3 regions of the Paenibacillus sp. RRE4 genome follow, and region 2 is predicted to be linked to each of the others. Evidence: riboswitches for the same ligand, from Rfam matches in the RefSeq annotation. Region 2 holds a riboswitch; each other region holds the start of a gene.
The links. Region 2 has a riboswitch for thiamine pyrophosphate ahead of Q9R46_RS20645 (ABC transporter substrate-binding protein). Riboswitches for the same ligand answer to the same signal wherever they lie in the genome.
Positions count from the first base shown of each region.

Region 1: linked by a shared signal. The riboswitch ahead of Q9R46_RS11685 (thiamine phosphate synthase) and the one ahead of Q9R46_RS20645 (ABC transporter substrate-binding protein) in region 2 are both predicted to bind thiamine pyrophosphate.
Region 3: linked by a shared signal. The riboswitch ahead of thiM (hydroxyethylthiazole kinase) and the one ahead of Q9R46_RS20645 (ABC transporter substrate-binding protein) in region 2 are both predicted to bind thiamine pyrophosphate.

Region 1 is NZ_JAUZUT010000001.1:2,595,398-2,598,610, reverse strand. It holds gene Q9R46_RS11690 (ABC-F family ATP-binding cassette domain-containing protein) at 1-1,139, shown strand, start outside; TPP riboswitch at 1,179-1,288, shown strand; gene Q9R46_RS11685 (thiamine phosphate synthase) at 1,536-2,267, shown strand; gene thiO (glycine oxidase ThiO) at 2,344-3,213, shown strand, end outside.
Region 2 is NZ_JAUZUT010000004.1:130,202-133,414, reverse strand. It holds gene Q9R46_RS20655 (hypothetical protein) at 247-426, shown strand; gene Q9R46_RS20650 (DUF2798 domain-containing protein) at 481-975, opposite strand; TPP riboswitch at 1,107-1,219, shown strand; gene Q9R46_RS20645 (ABC transporter substrate-binding protein) at 1,435-2,475, shown strand; gene Q9R46_RS20640 (MTH1187 family thiamine-binding protein) at 2,849-3,139, shown strand; gene Q9R46_RS20635 (ABC transporter permease) at 3,139-3,213, shown strand, end outside.
Region 3 is NZ_JAUZUT010000011.1:6,351-9,563, reverse strand. It holds gene Q9R46_RS25510 (S-layer homology domain-containing protein) at 1-2, opposite strand, end outside; gene Q9R46_RS25505 (radical SAM/SPASM domain-containing protein) at 257-1,138, opposite strand; TPP riboswitch at 1,366-1,468, shown strand; gene thiM (hydroxyethylthiazole kinase) at 1,734-2,543, shown strand; gene thiD (bifunctional hydroxymethylpyrimidine kinase/phosphomethylpyrimidine kinase) at 2,543-3,213, shown strand, end outside.

The sequences.
Region 1 (3,213 bases), on a different contig from region 2:
ATGTGAAAGTGGAAGAAATGGCAAACGGTTTGGGATTAAATGCAATTGGCCTTGATCGAGATGTTGCGGCTCTCAGTGGTGGACAACGTACGAAAGTCCTGCTTGCAAAATTGTTGCTGGAGAAACCCACTGCCCTTTTGTTGGATGAGCCGACTAACTATCTGGATGTAGAGCATATTGAGTGGCTAACTAGATATTTGAAAGACTACCCCTATGCTTTTCTATTGATTTCCCATGATACAGAGTTTATGAATGAAGTGGTTAATGTCATTTATCATCTGGAATTTGCAAAATTGACGCGTTATGCGGCCAACTATGAGAAATTTCTTGAAATGGCAGATATGCAGAAAGCACAGCATATCGATGCCTACGAGAAGCAACAGGAATACATCAAAAAACAGGAAGATTTCATTCAACGCAACAAAGCTCGAGCTTCGACCTCTGGCCGGGCGAAAAGCCGGGAAAAACAACTTGGAAAGGTCGAGCGAATCGATCGACCAGACGAAGCAGCAAAACCAACATTTAAGTTCAAGGATGCCCGCGCAAGTAGCAAAACCGTTTTTGAAGGTATTGATTTTGAGATCGGTTATACGTATCCATTACTACCTAAGATGACCATGACGATCGAACGTGGAGAAAAGATCGCGATTGTGGGATGTAACGGTGTAGGTAAATCGACACTGCTCAAAACGATCCTGGGTAAAATAGCGCCAATTAGCGGAAAAACGTTTCTTGGAGATTATTTGGAGACGGCATACTTTGAACAGGAAGTGCGAGCCGGAAATATTACACCGATCGATGATGTATGGAACGAGTTTTCACATCTAACACAGAACGAGGTACGAGGACATCTTGCACGTTGCGGGCTCAAAAATGAGCATATTACGCGTCCACTTAACATGCTTAGCGGTGGGGAGCAAGCCAAAGTCCGATTGTGCAAACTGTTGATGCGTGAAAGCAACTGGGTCTTGTTTGATGAGCCGACGAACCATCTGGATGTCACGGCAAAAGCTGAACTGCAGCGTGCGTTGAAAGAATATAAGGGAACTGTTTTACTTGTATCGCACGAACCGGATTTTTATGAAGGCTGGGTCACTAAAACGTGGAATGTAGAAGAGTGGTCCGAAAAAGCACGATGACAAAAAAAACCGGTTGTGGTAATATAGGCTACAACTTCATATGAACACTAGGGGGGCCGCACGATGCGGCTGAGATGGAAAAATACGATTCCGGACCCTTTGCACCTGATCTGGATCATACCAGCGTAGGGAAGTGGCGCGTTTCAGCGAAAACGATAGTAAATGATTCTTAACGTAAGAACAGGATCTTTTTACATCGTGATGCCAAGCGTTTCAATATCGAATAAACAGTTATCGATTTGACTATCAAACTGCTTAAGAGGTATTTGTCACACGCTTGTGTTTAAACTGAACCATTGTTTATACGCAGCCGCTCCCCTACGGGAGTGGCTTTTTTGATTTATATTTGTCATTACAACTCCTCCAAGCCTGTAGATGAAAGGAGCGAAAACGAGGTTGCATACCTTGATGTTTGATTATGAAGCTCATGAATTAGGTAAAACTTCAACAAACCAGTGGCACCAGCGGACAGATAAATCTGTACCAACGTGTGGACAAGAGCAAGACTTTTTTGAGTTACATGTGATATCTACGAATAAAGCGGAACAGTCAGCCATGTTGAAAGCAGCCAAAGATATTTGGCCTTATGTGCATTACATCCATATCCGGGAAAAGCAACTTTCGCAACAGGAATGTTTTAACTGGGCCAAATTGATGGCAGAAGCGGGTGTTCCGGCTTCCCGCATTGTAATCAACGGTGCGAACATATATTCGTCAGGTTGTTTTTATCAAGGGGTACATTGGAGCCAAATTATGCTGGAAAGGGCAAAAGTAATGGTAACGCCGGAGAACAAGCGTGATCCACGGCTCAGGTTGGGGATATCGGTGCATTCGTTGCATGAAGCGAGAATTGCCGAAGAGTATGGCGCGGATTACCTTTTTTTCGGGCATGTGTACGCAAGTGCAAGTAAACCTGATTCTGTAGCGAGGGGATTAGATGCATTGTCGGAAGTGTGCTCCAGTGTAAAGGTGCCTGTTATTGCAATAGGGGGGATTCATCCGGGTAACATTCAGGCTGTCAGGTCTGCGGGAGCCAGGGGTGCAGCTGTGATCTCAAGTGTGTTAAAACATGCAAACCCTGCTTATGCTGCTGCGCTTCTTAAACAGGCCGTGGACGCGGTGAAGTGAATGTTTCCCGGTCAAGAGCCGTAAATGATGCCAACCCGAGAAAATGTGAATGTTGTTCAAACAAGGAGATGACAAAATGGTGCAGAGCAAACCGAGTCAACCCGAGGAAGTGATACGTTCATCGTATGATCAAAATAAGTTTGAGCTGCTGGCTCTATCTGAAAATTCGGATTTATCCAAGACACAAGAAACCTGTCATGCAGAAACAATCATTGTAGGCGGTGGAGTCATAGGCTGTGCGATTGCTTTTGAACTGGCATCCAGAGGTCGGGAAGTACTGCTTGTTGAGCAGTCGGAAATTGCTAGCGGAGCTTCCTGTGCGGCTGCCGGCATGCTGGCAGCAGACAGTGAGGATTTTGCTCATCCACTCATGGCAAAAGCCGCACATGAAAGCAGGGAATTGTTGCATAAGCACAAAGAGCAAATATCCGCTTTAACAGGTATGGATCTTGGCTTACGGCGCAACGGATTTATCACACCGTTTCGTTCATACGGTGATCTAAGTAAATACAAGGATAGACGAAATACCACTTCGGGAATGCAGCAACTTTGGTGGGATCGAAGCACGGTGCAACGAGAAGCGTTATGGTTGAATCGGGATACGTACGGCGCTTATTACCGATCATTGGAGAGCGAAGTGTTGCCCGTTTCATTGACAAGAGCTTATGCGAGATCGGCTGAAATGATGGGTGCGCGCATTTTGGAAGGAGTTCAAGATGTTCGGCTGATCGTAGATAAGCATGGTGTTCAAGGTATTAGAACGGCTAGGGGAGAGGTGTGTTGCAGACATATCATCATAGCTGCTGGTTTACAAGGGGAGCAACTCATGCATCAAGTGGGGGGCACTTTGCCTTCAAGTCCGGTGAAAGGTGAAATGTTGGCCGTTCGGTTCCCTACAGATCAGGCTGGTGGTAGACCCGATCGCACTGTATATGCAGAAGATGTC
Region 2 (3,213 bases):
GTCTTTGGAATCAGAGCCCTGCTCATACCGAATTCTTGGCCATTCAACCGGAATAAAGACGAGCTAACACTTTCCGACATCATCCGTATTAAATTCAGAGGTATTCTCCTTCTTGCAATCAGCATTGTTATGGCTTTAGCTTCCATTAAACAATTAGTCGAGTAACCGTTTTTCAATATATATGAGTTGCCCTATATAACAGTTCAGACTATGGTAAAGCAAGCTGTCGAAGGGAGAAGGTATTGCATGAATATGGGTCCGAACCATCTGAATTCATCCGAGGGCGAAGCCGCCAAACAAAGGGCAGATGAACTTGCCCGCCAAGCTCAGCGCGGTACCTGGTTGAGTGGAATTTTCACCACAATCATTATCGCTGCTGTGATCATTGGAATTTTATTTTGGATCGCTTACATTAGAACTTCTTAAAAATAGGATTGCCCAGGAAATACTTTTTTTCTAGATGGATAACGATACGATGAATTAAACCGTCATAACAGCCGCCGGTCCCTTGAACAACTTGCCAAATACATAACGCACTAGCGGCCCCAATACAATCAACTGATATGGCAATGCCAGACCGAAGTTACGTACAATCGTATGAAGATACGTGCTGATCACGGATTCTCCCTCTAACTGACCGGCAGCAACGGCTGTAATGATGCCATATAAAGACATGAGCAAAACCATGCCGATCACCATGAATAAGGACATCGTAACTACACCTTTGATTTTACTCGATCTCGCAAATGAGAAGGAAAATGCAATTTTTCTCGCTATTGGCCCCACGATGAACGACTCCACCAAAAAGGCAATGACAAAACAGAGCACGAATTGAAGCAGCATCTGCATCTCGGACATCCGACCTAACATCCCCGTATGCCATAGATTGAAGGTCATCATCACTACGACCATTCCTGTACACATCATAAGTCCAAAAATAACTTGTTCTTTCTTGCTTACTGGCAATATACTCATCCTTTCTGTAACTTGGATCATTATAGACAATCGGGCTACCCTCACATAAGTGAACATTTTGTGAACGATTTACCGACTAGACACACTCCCGTCACTGGCCTATAATTACACCTAGTAATGCCCGTAACTTCATAGTTTCCCAGGGGAGTCGGAATTGGCCGGCTGAGAGTGTATCCCATCAAGATACTAACCCTTAGACCTGATCTGGATCATGCCAGCGTAGGAATCGGAGTATATTGCAACGGCACAGCTATAAGCTGAACGCCACTCTCTCACGCCTGCACGCGTCCCGGATTACGGGGCGCTTTTTTTGTTTTCTTTTGACATGCAGAAACAGAAAAATGACGTTATTCGGATAACCCGCGAGTATAAATTCGTCGATTTATGCAAAGGGATTGGATATGAAGCCAAGGAGTACCCCCGTGCCATCCGGCCGGACATACGAAGGAGAGAATCACAATGAATTGGCGTAAAACGATGGGAATGTTACTCATGTGTGTGCTATTGGTTACCGTAGCTGCATGTGGTGGCAAAGAAGCCGCTCCAGCAGAGCAGCAAAGTGCGACTGGTTCGGACCAAACCAATGAGGGGAGCAGTACTGCACTGAAAGATATAAAAGTCGTGCTCGACTGGACTCCAAATACGAATCATACCGGTCTGTATGCAGCGGTGGACCAAGGTTTTTATAAAGCAGCAGGTTTAAATGTGGAGATTGTACAGCCAGGAGCCGGTGGTGCGGATACGATGGTTGCCTCGGGTGAGGTACCGTTTGGCGTCAGTTATCAGGAAAGTGTAACTCAGGCGCGCACGCAGGACGTTCCACTTGTGTCGATTGCCGCAGTTATTCAGCATAATACATCTGGTTTTGCCGCTCCAGTGGATCGTAAGATCAAATCACCCAAAGATTTTGAAGGTAAAACCTACGGTGGCTGGGGTTCCCCGGTAGAAGAAGCGGTAATGCAGTCCATTATGGAGGGCGAAGGTGCTGATGTATCGAAAGTCAAAAACATTAACATGGGCGATGCCGACTTCTTCACAGCTGTGAAACGCGACATCGACTTTGCGTGGATTTTCTATGCCTGGACGGGAATTGAGGCTGAATTACGCGGAGAACCGATTGACATGTTATATGTAAAAGATTATGCCAAAGCGCTGGATTACTACACCCCTGTACTCGTGACCAATGAACAGACGATTCAGAAAGACCCTGAACTGGTGAAAGCTTTCCTAAAGGCCACTTCTGAAGGTTATCAGTATGCCATTGATCACCCTGAAGAAGCAGCGAACATTTTGATCAAAGCTGTTCCCGATCTGGACAAAGATTTAGTACTTGCAAGCCAAAAGTGGCTCAGCCCGAAATACAAAGATGACGCACCTCGCTGGGGTGAACAAAAGGAAGAGGTATGGAAGAACTACACCGACTGGATGTTCAGCAAGAAACTGCTGGATAAAGAGATTGATGTAACGAAAGCATACACCAACGAATTTTTACCGCAGTAATAAGTGATTACTCAACATGTAAAAATGAATTTTGATTTTTTCACATTTAAATGAAAAGGAAGAAAAAACTTAAAGAAGCGAGCCCTTATAAGGTTTTCTAAGGAAAGCCACCTCATAAGCACGCTTTCTGCTGAATTTTCTTCCCACAATCCAAGTGATAAGTTAATTTTTTTGTACACAAAAAACGGAGAGGGCAGAACCCCTCTAAAGAAGCAAAGCGGTCGCGTTTATCACCGGATTTTCCCTTTGGAAAAGGGAATCAAAAAAATCTGGGGATAACAGCGATCTAAGAGGGGACTGCATTCGGAGTGGTACAGTGTACAACGACCATATCTACTTATCCATCCACACCCGAAAGGAGCATTAATCTCTCATGGCAAGTACATTACTCAGTATTCAGGTTATTCCCAAAACACCGAACGGCGAGAACTCCTATCCATACGTAGACCGTGCCATCGAAGTGATTCAGCAATCCGGCCTGAAATATCAGGTCAACGCGCTCGATACGACCATGGAGGGCGAACTGGATGAACTACTGGAGGTTGTGCGCAAAATGCACGAAGTGCTTGTGGAAGCTGGTAGTCCAAGCATCATCTCCCAGATCAAAATCGCACATAGCCCGGACGGATTCAGCATGGATACACTGACGGAGAAATATCGCTAATGTCTACCTATTTTAAAAGTGTATGGCCGCCCCTCGTGGCGGTTATTCTCTTTATCACGGTATGGCAAGGGGCC
Region 3 (3,213 bases), on a different contig from region 2:
AAAACTCGACACACTCCTCTTAAACTTAGGGTATTTAGCGCAGAAAAACATTACTTTAGAACTACTCCTCCTTTTATGTTCAGTAGGATAATAATACCATGTATATTTATAAAAACAAGATTAATAGACTACCATTTTACATATTAGTTGAAATCATGAATCACATTGTAACTACTTATTCCTCTTAACATGGAAATAAAAAAATGTGCTATCCGGAATATTACCGAATAACACATTAGTTATCTGTCGTATGATTTTAGGCTCCTGCTCCAAAACGCTGGCGGTATCCGCATTTGCGGCAAAGTTCTTCTACAGCTTCCCGTTTGGAAAAACCGTATACCAGATTGTTCGCACGCTCTCCATCCACAATATCGGAAAAAGACTTTTCATGAATGTTTCCAAGGTTGATGACACCTTCTCCATCCAAACAGCATGGAACCACGGTTCCATCAACCAGCACTGCTGCCTGACTGCGTAATGCATGACAAAAACCTTTTCCATCATCTTCAGGTGCATCCAGACTTGGCCATTGGAATTCATGGTCCTGATTCAGGTATACGTTAGGTGCAATTTTCACGCCACTACCTGCAACAACCTTTTCTTCAATACGGAAGTCCAGATTGAATTCCTTTTCCAGCACCTCAAGCGTCTCCCGATTGCGATTCATCTGAGCATTGGTGAAGTTATCCTGCGTCAGATTCCATAGTCGGAACGAGACAATGACGTTATGTTTCACCGCTTCACGAACAAAAGACAAGATGTTATGCAAGTATCCGTCGCGATCCGTAGAACCTTCATGGCCGTCAAAGCTGTGCAACGAGAAATTCATCTGTCTCAGTGCAGGTTTGCCCAATAATTTATGCTGTGTCTTCGGTAGTAGCGTACCGTTGGTCGTAATGTTCACTTTAAATCCCTTGGCATGAGCCATATCCAGCAACAGGTCAATTTTGGGATGAAGCAGCGGTTCCCCTTTGACGTGCAGGTAAATATGTTTTGTGTGTGGTTTGATCTGATCCAATATATTATTAAAGACTTCAGGGTCGATAAATCCTTTGGCTCGCTTCGTTTGTGGACAAAAGCTGCATGCCAGATTACAGATGCTCGTAATTTCAATATATACTTTCTTGAACGTTTTCAACTCAGGGTCCCCATTCTGCCGGGAGGAACAACGGTCCTGCCCTCATTCGTAGTACGGCCATATGGGCCAATCCCCATTATATCGGGTTAACGAGCTAAGGTAAATCACAATAGCGGATCTATACAAAGTTCCGGTATATTCCCCGCCCATTTTCAAGACTTCGTTGACGTCCTATTTACATTAAGACGAGATGGATATATGCTGAGGATATAACTGCATATCTTGTACATTTTCACTAGGGGAGCCTTAAGGCTGAGACGAATACGACGATTCGGACCCTTCGAACCTGATCTGGATTATACCAGCGGAGGGAAGTGGAGCGGCTTTTATTGGCAGTGGATGATCTCTATCCTGGACGGGGATCAACTTCAGTTCACACGTATAGCTCTGCTCATTTCTCCGGAAATGGGCGGGGCTTTTTTTGTATTTTGGCGATTTGGCTGGGATTCAAATGTTCTCAATATGAAATCTCTGTAATCCCATGAGAAGAAGGTAGTTATTGGGAGCAAGATACAAATTGCTTTTTTTGTCTATATCTGAGTGTGGTTCACTCTCATCACCATCAAGATCATTCTAAATCAAGGAGGAAATGAAGATGTCTTATCTTGAACGTGTACGTTCACTCAATCCTTTGGTTCATAATATTACCAATCTTGTGGTTGCCCCTTTTACGGCGAATGGCCTGCTTGCTCTCGGAGCCTCTCCGTTTATGGCCTATGCCCATGAAGAAGTCGCTGACGTCGCTCGCATGGCCGGCGCGGTGGTTCTGAACATCGGCACATTGGATGAGAAGGTCGTTCAAGCGATACGTCTAGCCGGACAATCGGCCAATGCACATCATGTGCCTGTTGTCCTTGATCCTGTTGGTGCAGGAGCCACGACATATCGCACCGATACAGTACAGATGCTGGTTCGTGAGCTTCGGCTTACGGTATTACGAGGCAATGTCGCCGAAGTCGCTCATGTTATTGGTGTACCATGGAATATCAAAGGTGTGGATGCCGGGGTTGGCGAAGGAGACCGGATTGGCATTGCCGAGCAGGCAGCGCAACAGCTTGACTGTATTGTTGTCATTACAGGTCAGTACGACATTATTACAGACGGATTTCATACTTTTCTCACAAGCAACGGACATCCATTGCTCACCCAAGTTACCGGGGCAGGCTGTCTTCTCAGCTCAGTCATTGGTGCTTTTGCTGCGATTGGCGAGCCGGGACGCGATATGCTGAACAGTGTGGTAGAAGCTGTCTCAACCTACGGTATAGCCGCTGAACAGGCCGCAGCACGAACGGCTCATCAGGGGCCAGGCAGCTTCCAGATTGAATTGTTAAATCAACTGGCGCAGATCACACCTTCGCTGTTCTCCGAGCAAGCACAAATCCGTCAGATTCGTGGGGGTGTGTGATGAATATTGCTCAAGCGTTAACGATTGCCGGGTCTGATAACGGCGGCGGTGCAGGAATTCAGGCGGACCTCAAAACCTTTCAGGAACTTGGTGTATACGGCATGACGGTCATTACTGCAATTGCCGCGCAGAACACAACAGGGGTTCAAGGGGTGTTTCCGATTGATTATCACGGCATTGCCCAGCAACTTGATTCAACGGGAGCCGACTTTCAGCCGCGTGCTATTAAAACAGGTATGTTATATAGTGCCGAGATTATTCGTCTTGTCGCGGCAAAATGCCAGCAGTACGGCTGGTCTAATCTGGTGATTGATCCCGTGATGGTTGCCAAAGGCGGTGCGCCTCTGCTTCAGCAGGAGGCTGTGCAAGCACTCATTCAGGATCTGCTTCCCCACGCCTTGCTTATCACACCTAACATCCCGGAAGCCGAACTGCTTATCGGGAAGCCGATTCGGAACCTGAGCGAGCGTGAGGAAGCCGCCAAGCAATTGGCGCAGATGGGTTCAACGTATGCTTTGATCAAAGGAGGACATGATACGGGGAGCGCTGTGGTTGTTGATGTCCTGTATGACGGGCATTCCTTTCATTATTTGGAGAACCTTCGTGTTATGACACGTCATACCCACGGAACCGGTTGTACGTTCTCTGCTGCCATTACGGCGGAACTCGC